2 regions of the Streptomyces sp. NPDC033221 genome follow, and region 1 is predicted to be linked to the other one. Evidence: riboswitches for the same ligand, from Rfam matches in the RefSeq annotation. Region 1 holds a riboswitch; the other holds the start of a gene.
The links. A riboswitch is a leader RNA that binds a small molecule or an ion and turns the genes downstream of it on or off. The one in region 1 is predicted to bind S-adenosylmethionine.

Region 1 (7,190 bases):
GGCCCTCGCGCGTGGCCCGGCGGCTGGCCTCCAGCGACGCCTCGGCCTCCGCGATACGGGCCTTGAGGCGGCGCGCCTCACTGTCGGCGGCGGTCTTCTCCTGCGCCGCCGCGGCCCGTACGGACTCCGTCTCGGCCGCGGCCTTGCGCACCGCCGCCTCGCCCCGCTTGACGTCACTGAGCGCGCTCCGCAGCTTGCGCTGCAACGACTCGTTCTCCTTGCGCAGCGCGTCCAGGTCGCCGCGGGTGCGGTCGGCCTCGGCGCGGGCCTGCGCGCGCGCCTGCGTCAGCTCCTCGCGCAGCGCGGCCAGCTCGCGTTCGGCCTCCTCGCCGGCCTGTTCCGCGCGGGCGCGCTGCGCCTCCTCGCCGGCTGCGGCGACCAGCTTGACCCAGCCTTCGGGGCGCAGCACATAGGCCGCCGCCGCGACATCGAGCGGGTCGGCGGCGGCGGGCGGGGTGCCGCTGTCCAGCGCCTCGGCCAGTTCCGGCTGTGCCTCGCGCAGCCGGCCGGCGATCCGCTGGCGGAAGACCGCGTCGTTCTCCAGCGCCGCGGCCATCGCGTTGCCCGCGAACTTGGCCCGGCGGCTGGGGGTGAACCGCGCGTACTGTCGCAGTGGCGGCGGAAGTTCGGCGACCGTCAGGCCGCCGAAGGACTCCGCGGTGAGCGCCACGACGCGGCGCCGCACGCCCTCGGGCAGCGGACGGTCGAGCACCTCGTCCGCCTCGGCCGTACCGGCCTCGGCATCGTGCCCCGCCCCCGCAGGCCCTTCTGGACGCTCCACCACTGCTGCATCGCTCCGATCTCAGGCGCTCGACTCAGGCGCCGGCGTCCGGCCGGTCGACCAGCTCGATCTGGTCGACCGCGTTGCACCAGCGGCAGCGCACGGACTCGATGCTCTCACTAAGCACCTCGCGTTCCTCCACCTTCGGCTCCCCGGCGAGGTCGAGGTGGAGGTACTCCACGGCCTCGGAGCGGCGGGTCACGTCGAAGCGCGTCAGGTTGCCGCACAGGGTGCAGCGCCACCGGGTCCCGTCCGTCGGCAGGGGAACAGCCATGGTGTGGTCCTCTTTCGTCACGCTCGGGCGAGCGGGGCTCGTGCGGTCGTTCGGGGGCTTCCCGCGGTGCGCCGTCGGACTGCGGAAGTACGCGGGTACTGCCCGTTACCCTACGGCCTGACGCCCTTACGGCGCGGCCCCGCCCGGGAGGCGGGACGCGGCGAGGCACTCTGTCCTGATTGCCCGCATTACGCCATGATCACTTCATGACGGCCCCGCCCCTGTTCCCCCGGTCGCCCCGCGCCCGCTCGGTGCTGACCGTGTTCTCCCGCATGACGAACGTCCTGATCGCCCTGTGCTGCGTGGTCTTCGTCGTCGGGCCCGCCTCCGGCCTCAACGGCATATACGGCACCGGCGACGCCGTCGTCCAGGCACAGACCGCGTACTTCGAACGCTGGGGCGTCATCCCGCGCGACCTGTGGAGCGGCTCGCCGCGCGCTCTGCTCACCCCGCTGACCGCCCTGTTCGCGCACGGCAGCTGGCTGCACCTGCTGGGCAACGTCCTCTTCCTGTACGTCTTCGGGGGCATGGCCGAGATCCGTATGGGACGCCTGCCCTTCGCCCTCTTCTACCTCGTGACCGGCTACCTGGCGCTGCTGGGCTACGCGGCCGCGCACGCCTCCTCGGGACAGACCCTGGTCGGCGCCTCCGGGGCGATCTCCGGAGTGCTGGGCGCGTTCCTGTACCTCTTCCCCAAGGCTCGCGTCACCAGCATCTACCCGTTCCTCTTCTTCCTGCCGCTGCGCTTCCCGGCGTGGATCGTGCTGCTGTTCTGGTTCGTCCTCCAGTGGATCGCCGCGCAGCGCGCCCCCGCCACCCCGGGCGTGGCCTACCTCGCCCACGTCATCGGCTTCGCGGTGGGCTTCCTGTACGCCTGGGTGCGATACCGGCCGAGCCCCTGTCCGCCCGAGGTCGCCGCCGCGTCCCCCGGTAGTGTGGGGTCAGCCGGAACGGCGAAGCAGCAGGCGGCCGAGGGAGAGAGCCAACCGTGATCACTTCGATCGTGCTCATCAAGACCAGCGTGGACCAGATCCCGGAGATCGCGGAGAAGATCGCCGCGCTGGAGGGCGTGAGCGAGGTCTACTCGGTCACCGGTGCGCACGACCTGATCGCCATGGTGCGGGTGGCCAACCACGACGACCTGGCCGACGTCATCCCCGGCCGGATCAGCAAGGTCCCGGGCGTCGCCTCCACCGAGACGCACATCGCGTTCCGCACGTACTCCCAGCACGACCTGGAGGCGGCCTTCGCGATCGGCCTGGACGCCTGACCCGGACCGCCACCGCACACGAAACCCGCGCCGCGGCGCCCGGACAGCGGAGCGCCGCGACGCGGGCGGACCAGCAGGGCTACGCCGCGGTGTCCGGCACGCAGCGCCCGTCCTCGGTGCGGTAGCTCCACCGCGCGCCCTGCGTCACCAGTTCCTTGACGGCCCGGACGAAGCGGTCCACGTGCTCGTCGGGCGTACCGGCCCCGAAGCTCACCCGGATGGCGTTCAGGCTCTGCTCACCCGGTGCCCCTTCGGGCGCCCCGCACTCCCCCGGGGCCTGGGACTCGGCGCCGAGCAGGGTCCGTACGAGGGGATGCGCGCAGAACAGCCCGTCGCGCACGCCGATGCCGTACTCCGCGGAGAGCGCCGCCGCGAAGTGCGAGCTGTTCCAGCCCCGGACGACGAAGGACAGCACGCCCACCCGCGGCGCGTCGTCGCCGAACAGCGAGAGCACGGTCACCTCGGGCACCTCGGCGAGGCCCGCCCGCACCCGCTCGACGAGCTGCTGCTCCCGGGCCACCAGGTTCTCGAAGCCCGCCTCGGTGAGTGCCTTGCAGGCGGCGGCGATGGCGTAGACGCCGATGACGTTGGGCGAGCCGGCCTCGTGGCGGGCCGCGGTGGTGTGCCAGTCGACGTCCACCCCGCCGTCGGCGCGGCGCGCGACCGTGCGGCTGGCGCCGCCGCCCGCCAGATACGGCTCCGCGTCCTGGAGCCAGTCTGCGCGCCCGGCCAGCACACCGGCCCCGAAGGGCGCGTACAGCTTGTGGCCGGAGAAGGCGACCCAGTCCACGTCCAGCTCGGCGATGTCGACCGGGTGGTGCGGCGCGAGCTGCGCGGCGTCGAGGACGATCCGCGCGCCGTGCGCGTGTGCCGCGGCGGCCAGCTCCCGTACGGGCCACAGCTCACCGGTCACATTGGAAGCACCCGTCACGCAGACCAGAGCGTTCTTGTACGGCTCGCGCTCCGCCAGCGCCCGCTCCAGCGTGTCCACCGCCTGCTGCGGGGTGCGGGGCGCGTCCAGGTACGTCACCTCGGCGTCCGCGCGCTGTTCCCAGGGCAGCAGCGAGGCGTGGTGCTCGGTCTCGAAGACGAACACCCGGGTGTGTGCGGGCAGCACGGCGGCCAGCAGGTTCAGCGAGTCGGTGGTGGAGCGGGTGAAGACCACCTGGTCGGCCTCCCGGCAGCCGAGGAAGTCAGCCACCGCCGCCCGGCTGTTCTCGAACAGGTCGGTGGACAGCTGCGAGAGGTAGCCCGCCCCGCGGTGCACGCTGCCGTAGTACGGGGCGTACGCGGCCACGTCGTCCCAGACGCGCTGGAGCGCCGGGGCGCTGGCGGCGATGTCCAGCGCGGCGTACTCGACCTCACCGCCCGTGACGAGCGGGACCAGCACGTCCCGGCCCAGCACGGGCAGCGGGGTGCAGACGGCGGCATCGGTGGTGGCGGCAGCGGAAACAGGCATGGCGAACTCCCGTGGAGGCAGGGCGACTTCGCTGCGGGGCGCGCACGCGAAAGCGGGGCCGGCCGACAGCGGTGAAAGGAAAAAGGGGTGCGGAAAACGGGGCCGGACGGCCCTAACGCATTCGCTGCAACACGGGAGATCTCCCTCAAGGACCAGGATCCCTGGCACGAGGGATCCGCGCTTGCCGCAGACCTCGCTGCCTGCGACCTGGTCATCACCCGGGGCACCCCGCCACGGACGGAGGGTTGCCGGACAGCGGGCCGGGGCCGTAGTCGCTGTCACTCGTGACCTGGGCAGAATCATGCCACACGATCGGAAGCACGCAAGGCCCGGTCCGTATGCCGGACCGAGCCTTGCGTCACACCACGGCCGTCTCAGGCGTTGCTGGCCGCCACCCACCGCTCCAGCGCCCGGCGGGCCGCTCCCGAGTCGATGGCTTCGGCGGCCTTGGCGATGCCCGCGGCGATCTGCTCGGTCAGCGGCGCCGCCGTCGGCTCCAGGGCCACCAGGGCCGCCGCCGAGTTGAGCAGCACCGCGTCCCGCACCGGGCCGGGCTCGCCGCCCAGCAGGCGGCGTGCCACGTCCGCGTTGTACGAGGCGTCGGCGCCGCGCAGCGCCTCGACCGGCACCAGGGCGATGCCGACGTCCCGCGGGTCGAAGGTCTCCTCGCGTACGCCGCCGTCCCGTACGACCCAGACCTTCGACGTGGCCGTGGTGGTCAGCTCGTCCAGCCCGTCGTCGCCCCGGAAGACCAGTGCACTGGAGCCGCGTTCGGCGAGCACGCCGGCCAGGATCGGCGCCATCCGCGCGTCGGCGACGCCGGTGGCCTGGGCGCGTACCTTCGCCGGGTTGGTCAGCGGGCCCAGTACGTTGAACGTCGTACGGATGCCCAGTTCGCGCCGGGCGGGGGCCACGTGCCGCAGCGACGGGTGGAACTTGACCGCGAAGCAGAAGGTGATCCCGGCCTCCTCGGCAACCTCGACGACCCGGCGCGGGGTGAGGTCCAGGTTCACGCCCAGCTTCTCCAGCACGTCGGACGCGCCGCTGGCGGACGAGGCGGCGCGGTTGCCGTGCTTGACGACCTTCGCGCCGGTGCCGGCCACCACGATCGAGGACATGGTGGAGATGTTGACGGTCTTGGCGCCGTCGCCGCCGGTGCCGACGATGTCCACGCTCGGGCCCGGCACCTCGATGAGGTTGGCGTGCGCGTACATGGCCCGTACCAGGCCGGAGATCTCCGCGACGGTCTCGCCCTTGGCCCGCAGCGCGACCGCGAACCCGGCGATCTGCGCGTCGGTGGCCTCGCCGCGCATGATCCGGTCCATCGCCCAGGCGGTGTCGTCGGCGCCCAGGTCACGGCCCTGGAGGAGGGCTTCCAGCACACCCGGCCAGGTGCGGGCCGCCACGCTGTCGCCGCCATTCGGGGTCGCAACGTTCATGGTCCACACTCCTGGATTCGTCTCCTGCTGGTGCCGAAACCCTATCCGGCCCCGTGCCATGCCGAAGGGCCCCGTCCAGTGACTGGAAGGGGCCCTCTGGGTGGCGTACTTACGCGGTGGTACTGCCGTGCGTCACACGGCGGGGATCAGTGGTGGCCGTGGCCGCTGGTGATCTCCTTGTACTCCTCGGCGGTCGGCTTCGGGATGACGTTGTCCTCGCCGTAGTAGCCCTTGGAGAGCTTGGCGCGGAGCTTGGTCGTCCGCTTGACCTTCCGCTCGACACCGTTCTCGTCGACCTCCGGGCCGATCTCGAACGGCTTGGGCTGCTCGTGCTGGGTGAGCGTGTGCAGCTGCTCCTGGTTGAGCGGCTCGTGCACCTCGATGAACTCACCGTGCGGCAGCCGCTTGATGATGCCGGACTCACGTCCGTGCAGCACCTTGTCGCGGTCCCGGCGCTGCAGGCCCAGGCAGATCCGCTTGGTGACGATGAAGGCGACGACCGGCCCGACGAAGAAGCCGATCCGGACGAACCAGGTCAGCGAGTTCAGCGACAGGTGGAAGTGGGTGGCCCACAGGTCGTTGCCGCCGCCGATCAGCATGATGAGGTAGGCGGTCAGCCAGGCCACACCGAAGCCGGTACGGGTCGGGGCGTTGCGCGGGCGGTCCAGGATGTGGTGCTCGCGCTTGTCACCGGTGACCCAGGACTCGACGAACGGGTAGACCGCGATCGCGACCAGCACCAGCGGGAAGATGAGGATCGGGATCAGCACACCGAAGTTGATGGTGTGGCCCCAGATGTCCCACTCCCAGCCGGGCATCACACGGACCAGACCCTCGGCGAAGCCCATGTACCAGTCGGGCTGGGCGCCGGTGGACACCTGGTCGGGCCGGTACGGGCCGATGGCCCACACCGGGTTGATGCTGGCGACCGCCGCGATCACCGAGATCACGCCGAAGACCAGGAAGAAGAAGCCTCCGGCCTTGGCCATGTAGACCGGCAGCAGCGGCATGCCGACGACGTTCTTGTTGGTCTTGCCGGCACCCGGGAACTGCGTGTGCTTGTGGTAGAAGACCAGGATCAGGTGCGCCACCAGCAGACCCAGCATGATGCCGGGCAGCAGCAGGACGTGCACCGTGAAGAACCTCGGGATGATGTCGTGCCCCGGGAACTCCCCGCCGAAGATGAACATCTGCAGGTACGAGCCGATGAGCGGCATCGCCAGGATGACACCCTCGATGAACCGGACGCCGGTGCCGGAGAGCAGGTCGTCCGGCAGCGAGTAGCCGGTGAAGCCGGTGAACATGCCGAGCACCAGCAGCAGGAAGCCGAACAGCCAGTTGACCTCGCGCGGCTTGCGGAAGGCGCCGGTGAAGAACACCCGCATCATGTGCACCATCATGCCGCCCAGGAAGACCAGGGCCGCCCAGTGGTGGATCTGCCGGATGAGCAGACCGCCGCGCACGTCGAAGCTGATGTCCAGCGTCGACTCGAACGCCTGCGTCATCCGGATCCCGTGCATGGGCACGTACGAGCCGTGGTACGTCACCTCGGCCATGCTCGGGTGGAAGAACAGCGTCAGGTAGACGCCGGTCAGGATGATGATGATGAAGCTGTAGAGGCAGATCTCGCCCAGCATGAAGGACCAGTGGTCCGGGAAGATCTTGCGCATGTTGGACTTGGCGAGGCTGTAGATGCCCAGCCGGCCGTCCGCCCAGTCGGCGATCCGCTCGCCCCGCGGCGCCTGGCCGCGGCGCGTGGTGGTCGCGCTCGTCTCGTTACTCATCCGCGCTCCCAGAAGCTCGGGCCGACGGGCTCCGCGAAGTCGCTTACGGCTTCGAGGAAGCCGTCCTTCACCGTGATGTGCAGCTGCGGCAGGGCGTGTCCGGCAGGGCCGAAGATGACGCGTCCGCCGTCGGCCAGGTCAAAGGTCGACTGGTGGCAGGGGCACAGCACGTGGTGCGTCTGC
Region 2 (7,190 bases), on a different contig from region 1:
GATCGGGTTGACCAGCGCCACGTCGGCGATCCGGTAGGCGGCCAGCGACCGGGCGAAGTCGTCCTTCACGTGCAGCACGACCGGCTGCCAGCCCGGGGTGCCGTACTCCTCGTTGATCTCCTCGGCCAGCCGCCCGACCTCGTCGGTGTAGGCGCGGTAGACCTCCAGGTCCTGGCGGGAGGGGTAGGCGAACGCGATGTGCACGACCTGTTCGCGCCACTCGGGGTGCCCGGCCAGCAGTGCCCGGTAGGCGCGCAGCCCGCGCACGATGTTCTTGGACAGTTCCGTACGGTCCACCCGCACGATCGTCTTGCGGTCCGGGCCGCCGATCTGCTCCCGCAGCGCCGCCAGCCGCTCGTCCACGTCCGGGCGGTGCGCGCGCTCCCGCAGGAACTCCGCGTCCGCGCCGAGTCCGTGCACACCGAGCCGGGTCGTCCGGCCCTCATGGACGACGCTCAGCTCTCCGTCCGCGTCCCGCCGCACCTCGGCGCCCAGCACCGCCGTGCAGCACTCCGCGAACGCCTCGGCCCAGCGCCGCGTCAGGAACGCGGCGCGGTCGCCGCCCAGCATCCCGAGCAGCACCGCCTCGGCCACGTCGTCCGGCAGCATCCGGAAGTAGTCCGCGGGCGCCCACGGTGTGTGTGAGAAGTGCCCGATGCGCAGGTCGGGGCGGCGGGCGCGGAGCAGGCCGGGCACCAGCGTGAGGTGGTAGTCCTGCACGAGGACGACGGCGCCGGGCGCGGCCTCGTGGGCGAGCGCGTCCGCGAAGGCCGCGTTGTACGCCTCGTACGACGCCCACTGCGCGCGGAAGCCGTCGTCGAAGGACGGGTCCAGCGGCGTCTGGTAGAGCATGTGGTGGACGAACCAGAGCACCGAGTTCGCGATGCCGTTGTAGGCATCGGTGAAGACATCGGCGGGGATGTCCAGCATGCGTACGTGCCGGCCGCCCGTGTCGGCGGTGTCCAGGTGGCCGCCGCTGCGCCGGGCGGCCTCACGGTCGCCGTCCCCGAGGGCGGCGCACACCCACACCGCCCCGGCGTCGGGCCCGATGGCGGAGAGGCCGGAGACCAGCCCGCCACCGCCGCGTTTGGCGGTCAGCGTGCCGTCCTCCCCCTTCCCGTACGAGACCGGGCCGCGGTTGGACGCGACGAGGACCTTGGCACCAGAACGCTCGGAGACCATGTTGCGAGACTAGCCCGCCACCGATCCGCTCAAACGTGCGGAGCGTAGGCGGAACGTCACGGTTTCCGCCGCGCCGGAAACGGGCTCCGGACCGGTGGCGTCACGCCGCGCGGCGCGCCGCGTACTCCGGTATCTCCGCCATCGGCGGCCGCTCCTCGGTGTCCACGTCCCAGGTGCGCGGCACGAAGCCCGCCTCGCCGCGCTCGAACTGGGTCAGCCGCGGGCGCACCAGGTGGCCGCGGGCCAGCCGCAGCTGCGCGGTGCGGTAGATCGCCGCCGCCATCCTGCCGAGCGCCTGGCCGCCCTGGTGGCGGTGCTTGCGCACGCCGACGTCGACCTGGGCCAGCGCGTCCAGCCCGGCCGTGTGCAGCGCGTCGACCAGCAGGCCCAGCTCCACGCCGTACCCGACCGGGAACGGCAGCCGCTCCAGCAGCGACCGGCGCGCCGCGTACTCCCCGCCCAGCGGCTGCACGAACCCGGCGAGCTGCGGCCAGTGCAGGTTCAGCAGCGGCCGGGCGACCAGCTCGGTGACCCGGCCGCCCTGGCCCGCCGCCTCGCCCAGCGGACGGTCGTACATGCCCTTGACGAACTGCACGCCCGGGTCGGTCAGCAGCGGGCCGACGATCCCGGAGACGAAGCCGGCGTCGAACTCGCGCAGGTCGGCGTCGACGAAGCAGACGATGTCACCGCCGGTGGCCAGCAGGGAGCGCCACAGCACCTCGCCCTTGCCCGGCAGCGCGGGCAGCCGCGGCAGCACCTCGTCCCGGTGGACGACCCGCGCGCCCGCCTCGGCCGCGACCTTGGCCGTGCCGTCCGTGGAACCGGAGTCCAGCACCACCAGCTCGTCGACGAGCGGCACCGACGGCGTCATCAGCTCCGTACGGATCGCCTCGACGATCGCGCCGACCGTCGCCTCCTCGTCGAGCGCCGGCAGCACGACGGAGACCGTCTGCCCCGTCTCGCGCTTCGCGGCCAGCAGCCGGTCGAGCGGGCGGTCCGCGGCCGACCAGGACCGGCTGGCCAGCCAGCGCTCCACCTCTTCCAGCACGTGCGCGTCTCCTTCGTCCCCGGACCAGCGATGTGATCCATCTCGCGGTGCGGACGGCTGTCTCGACCGCCCATCCCTTCGGCTACAGTCTTGAACAACGCGATCGCCCCGGACATGCCGGGGTCGCGACAAACGCCTGGGTTCCGGCCCAGCGCCATACCGCTCATCCAGAGGGGCAGAGGGATACGGCCCGTTGAAGCCCCGGCAACCCTCCAGCCGGTCTCCGTCGCCGCACAGCGTGCGGCGCGCGAGGCTCCCGGCTAGGGAAGGTGCCAAATCCGTCTCGCGGCGAGATGCGTCGCGAGGAAGATGAGGAGAAAGGGCCTCGCCTCCATGGCTGTGCAATCCGTTGAAAGCACCACTTCCGCCACCGTTTCCCTGGGCCCGGCCGCCGCGCTGTCCTGCCGCGAGTGCGGCGAGCGCTTCGGCCTCGGACCGATCTTCGCCTGCGCGTCCTGTTTCGGGCCGCTGGAGGTGGCGTACGACCTGCCGGCCGGCGACCCCGAGAGCCTGCGCAAGCAGATCGAGGCGGGCCCCAACAGCATCTGGCGCTACGCGCCGCTGCTGCCCGTCCCGGCCGACGTCGCGGACAAGCCGAACCTCAACCCCGGTCTGACCAAGCTGGTCAAGGCCGACAACCTGGCCCGTGAGCTGGGCGTCACCGGCGGCCTGTACGTCAAGGACGACTCCGGCAACCCGACGCACTCCTTCAAGGACCGGGTCGTCGCCATCGCCGTCGAGGCCGCCCGCGCCTTCGGCTTCACCACCCTGTCCTGCTCCTCCACCGGCAACCTCGCGGGCGCGGTCGGCGCCGCGGCGGCCCGCGCCGGCTTCCGCTCCTGTGTGTTCATCCCGCACGACCTGGAGGCGGGCAAGGTCGTCATGGCCGCGGTCTACGGCGGCGAGCTGGTCGGCATCGAGGGCAACTACGACGACGTCAACCGCTTCTGCTCGGAGCTGATCGGCGACCCGCTCGGCGAGGGCTGGGGCTTCGTCAACGTGAACCTTCGCCCGTACTACGGCGAGGGCTCCAAGACCCTCGCCTACGAGATCTGCGAGCAGCTCGGCTGGCGGCTGCCGGACCAGATCGTCATCCCGATCGCCTCCGGCTCCCAGCTCACGAAGATCGACAAGGGGCTGAAGGAGCTGATCGCGCTCGGCCTGGTCGAGGACAGGCCGTACAAGATCTTCGGCGCCCAGGCCGAGGGCTGCTCCCCGGTCTCCACGGCCTTCAAGGCGGGCCACGACGTCGTACGGCCGCAGAAGCCCGACACCATCGCCAAGTCGCTGGCCATCGGCAACCCGGCCGACGGCCCGTACGTGCTCGACATCGCCCGGCGCACCGGCGGCGCGGTCGAGGACGTCAACGACGAGCAGGTGGTCGATGCGATCAAGCTGCTGGCCCGCACCGAGGGCATCTTCGCCGAGACCGCCGGCGGGGTGACCGTGGGCGTCACGAAGAAGCTGATCGAGGACGGCCTGCTCGACCCGGCGCTGACCACCGTCGTGCTGAACACCGGCGACGGGCTCAAGACGCTGGACGCCGTCGCGCCGACGACCGGGCCCACGGCCACCATCCGGCCGAGCCTGGACGCGTTCCGCGCCGCCGGTCTGGCGGGCTGACCGCCGCGCGTGGCCCCGCACACCCGTGCGCGGCCGTACGCATCCGTACGCGTCGGCACACACCGGTACGCGTCGGCGCGCCTCCGTCCGCGCCAGCGCCCACCGGCGCGCCCGCGCCCCTACGCACCCCTCCCGCAAGCTGGAAGGCAGCACATCATGAGCGTCAACGTCCGCATCCCGACCATCCTGCGCACCTACACCGGCGGCCAGTCCGAGGTCCCCGCCGAGGGGGCGACGCTCTCCGAGGTCATCAAGGATCTGGAGAAGAACCACGCCGGCATCGCGGCCCGCGTTCTGGACGACACGGGCAAGCTGCGCCGCTTCGTGAACGTGTACGTCAACGACGACGACGTGCGCTTCGAGCAGGGCCTGGCGACGCCGACGCCGGACGGCGCGGGCGTCTCGATCATCCCGGCGGTGGCCGGCGGCTGCTGAGCCGCCCGCCTGGGAGGCCCGACGATCTTTTTCGGCCCATCCCCGGGCCAACGGCTGAAATCACCCCGTCCGGCACGAAGCGGACGGGGTGATTCCGTCTTGTTAAAGGCGATACAGTTGAGGCGTTCCCCCGTTGAGCGCGTGCCGGAGGCATAAGAGACCCCGGCAAGTTGTGCGCGAAGTGTGGACATGATTTGTCGCGTTGGTGAGCTTTTGCCCGGCCCGACTTGCCCTGGAACAAGGGCATTTCTCCCTGTATTTGCGATTGTTCGCGAGCAGAATTCTCGTCCGACTGACCTGTTGCGCTGGGCAGTTGGACAGATACATTCAGCGGCGGTCGACGCGTTCCGGCGCACACCCCCTCCTGTCGGGGGGTGAGGTCTGACCCGGGTCCGCGGAGTGCGGTCCTGTGCAAGGGCCAGTAATAGGGGAGTTAGGCATGGCTCAGGGCACCGTCAAGTGGTTCAACGCGGAGAAGGGGTACGGCTTCATCGCGGTCGACGGTGGTGCGGATGTATTCGTCCACTACAGCGCGATCCAGATGGACGGTTACCGCACCCTTGAGGAGGGTCAGCGGGTCGAGTTCGAGATCTCGCAGGGCCAGAAAGGGCCGCAGGCGGACATGGTCCGCGTGGCCGGCTGAAGCGCCGACCGACTGCTGCGTCGAAGGCCCGCGTCCCCTTGTGGGGGCGCGGGCCTTCTGTGTTTGGGTGGGCTGTACAAGGGAGCGTCGGCTCACCCGGACGGGTGCGGTTTGACACCCGGCCCCCGAAGGGGAAGCTCCTCCAAGCCGCTTGCACTCTCCTGGGCCGAGTGCTAATCATTGCGTTAGCACTCTACGAGTGAGAGTGACAGCTAAGGACCGACTCGGTGAGGTCCGCGGGCAGGTGGGGCAAGGAACCACCGGCTCGCAGACCGTCCGTCGCGGGCGCCAGCGCGGTCCGGAGTATCCACCCTCCCCCAGACGCAGTCCGGGGGGACCCCCAGTCCGGGAGGACCACTTCACATGGCCAAGATCATCGCGTTCGACGAGGAGGCACGGCGCGGTCTCGAGCGCGGGATGAACCAGCTCGCCGACGCCGTCAAGGTCACCCTTGGCCCCAAGGGCCGCAACGTCGTCCTCGAGAAGAAGTGGGGCGCCCCCACGATCACCAACGATGGTGTGTCCATCGCCAAGGAGATCGAGCTCGAGGACCCGTACGAGAAGATCGGCGCCGAGCTGGTCAAGGAGGTCGCGAAGAAGACGGACGACGTCGCCGGTGACGGCACGACGACCGCGACCGTCCTGGCCCAGGCCCTGGTCCGCGAGGGCCTGCGCAACGTGGCCGCCGGCGCCAACCCGATGGCCCTCAAGCGCGGCATCGAGCGCGCCGTCGAGGCCGTCTCCGCCGCCCTGCTGGAGCAGGCCAAGGACGTGGAGACCAAGGAGCAGATCGCTTCGACCGCCTCCATCTCCGCCGCCGACACCCAGATCGGCGAGCTGATCGCCGAGGCCATGGACAAGGTCGGCAAGGAAGGCGTCATCACCGTCGAGGAGTCCCAGACCTTCGGTCTGGAGCTGGAGCTCACCGAGGGTATGCGCTTCGACAAGGGCTACATCTCGGCGTACTTCGCCACCGACATGGAGCGTATGGAGGCGTCGCTCGACGACCCGTACATCCTCATCGTCAACTCGAAGATCTCCAACGTGAAGGACCTCCTTCCGCTGCTGGAGAAGGTCATGCAGTCGGGCAAGCCGCTGCTGATCATCGCCGAGGACGTCGAGGGCGAGGCCCTGTCGACCCTGGTCGTCAACAAGATCCGCGGCACCTTCAAGTCCGTCGCCGTCAAGGCCCCGGGCTTCGGCGACCGCCGCAAGGCCATGCTCGGCGACATCGCCATCCTCACCGGTGGCACGGTCATCTCCGAGGAGGTCGGCCTCAAGCTGGAGAACGCCGGTCTCGACCTGCTGGGCCGCGCCCGCAAGGTCGTCATCACCAAGGACGAGACCACCATCGTCGACGGTGCCGGTGACAGCGAGCAGGTCCAGGGCCGCGTCAACCAGATCCGCGCCGAGATCGAGAACAGCGACTCGGACTACGACCGCGAGAAGCTCCAGGAGCGTCTGGCGAAGCTGGCCGGCGGCGTGGCCGTCATCAAGGCCGGTGCCGCCACCGAGGTCGAGCTCAAGGAGCGCAAGCACCGCATCGAGGACGCCGTTCGCAACGCGAAGGCGGCCGTCGAGGAGGGCATCGTCGCCGGCGGTGGCGTCGCCCTGCTGCAGGCTTCCTCGGTCTTCGAGAAGCTGGAGCTCGAAGGTGACGAGGCCACCGGTGCCGCCGCTGTGAAGCTGGCCCTGGAGGCCCCGCTGAAGCAGATCTCCGTCAACGGCGGCCTTGAGGGCGGCGTCGTCGTGGAGAAGGTGCGCAACCTGGCCGTCGGCCACGGCCTGAACGCCGCGACCGGCGAGTACGTCGACATGATCGCCGAGGGCATCATCGACCCCGCCAAGGTCACGCGCTCCGCGCTGCAGAACGCCGCGTCGATCGCCGCGCTGTTCCTGACCACCGAGGCCGTCATCGCCGACAAGCCGGAGAAGGCCGCCGCGGGCGGCGCTCCGGGCGGCATGCCGGGCGGTGACATGGACTTCTGATCCTCCCGGATCACCTGTCCTCAGATCGCTGGGGCGGCACCCCTCCTCCCAGGGGGGTGCCGCCCCAGCGGCGTTTCCGGGGCCGTGCGCTTTCCGGTACGGCCTTCCGCGCGACCTCCCATCCGAACGCCCATCCGGCCTCCCATACAGCCTTCCGCGCGGCCTCCCGTGCGGCCGAGGTGTGCCGGATCCGTACGCCGGTCCTTGCGCGGCACCCGGCCCGGCGGGGCACGATCGCCCCATGACGACTCGAAACGGGCAGACCGCCCG

Region 2: it holds a riboswitch for S-adenosylmethionine, as region 1 does, so the genes downstream of both, thrC (threonine synthase) here and ACZ53K_RS02210 (aminotransferase class V-fold PLP-dependent enzyme) in region 1, are expected to answer to the same signal.

What each region holds. Positions count from the first base shown of each region.
Region 1 is NZ_JBVIQN010000002.1:14,427-21,616, reverse strand. It holds gene ACZ53K_RS02230 (NYN domain-containing protein) at 1-781, opposite strand, end outside; gene ACZ53K_RS02225 (hypothetical protein) at 816-1,055, opposite strand; gene ACZ53K_RS02220 (rhomboid family intramembrane serine protease) at 1,328-2,047, shown strand; gene ACZ53K_RS02215 (Lrp/AsnC family transcriptional regulator) at 2,044-2,325, shown strand; gene ACZ53K_RS02210 (aminotransferase class V-fold PLP-dependent enzyme) at 2,405-3,784, opposite strand; SAM riboswitch class IV at 3,957-4,074, opposite strand; gene trpD (anthranilate phosphoribosyltransferase) at 4,159-5,223, opposite strand; gene qcrB (cytochrome bc1 complex cytochrome b subunit) at 5,370-7,007, opposite strand; gene qcrA (cytochrome bc1 complex Rieske iron-sulfur subunit) at 7,004-7,190, opposite strand, start outside.
Region 2 is NZ_JBVIQN010000005.1:241,400-248,589, reverse strand. It holds gene ACZ53K_RS08750 (alpha,alpha-trehalose-phosphate synthase (UDP-forming)) at 1-1,182, opposite strand, end outside; gene ACZ53K_RS08745 (glucosyl-3-phosphoglycerate synthase) at 1,283-2,230, opposite strand; SAM riboswitch class I at 2,391-2,546, shown strand; gene thrC (threonine synthase) at 2,564-3,853, shown strand; gene ACZ53K_RS08735 (MoaD/ThiS family protein) at 4,010-4,288, shown strand; gene ACZ53K_RS08730 (cold-shock protein) at 4,728-4,931, shown strand; gene groL (chaperonin GroEL) at 5,295-6,920, shown strand; gene ACZ53K_RS08720 (SDR family NAD(P)-dependent oxidoreductase) at 7,162-7,190, shown strand, end outside.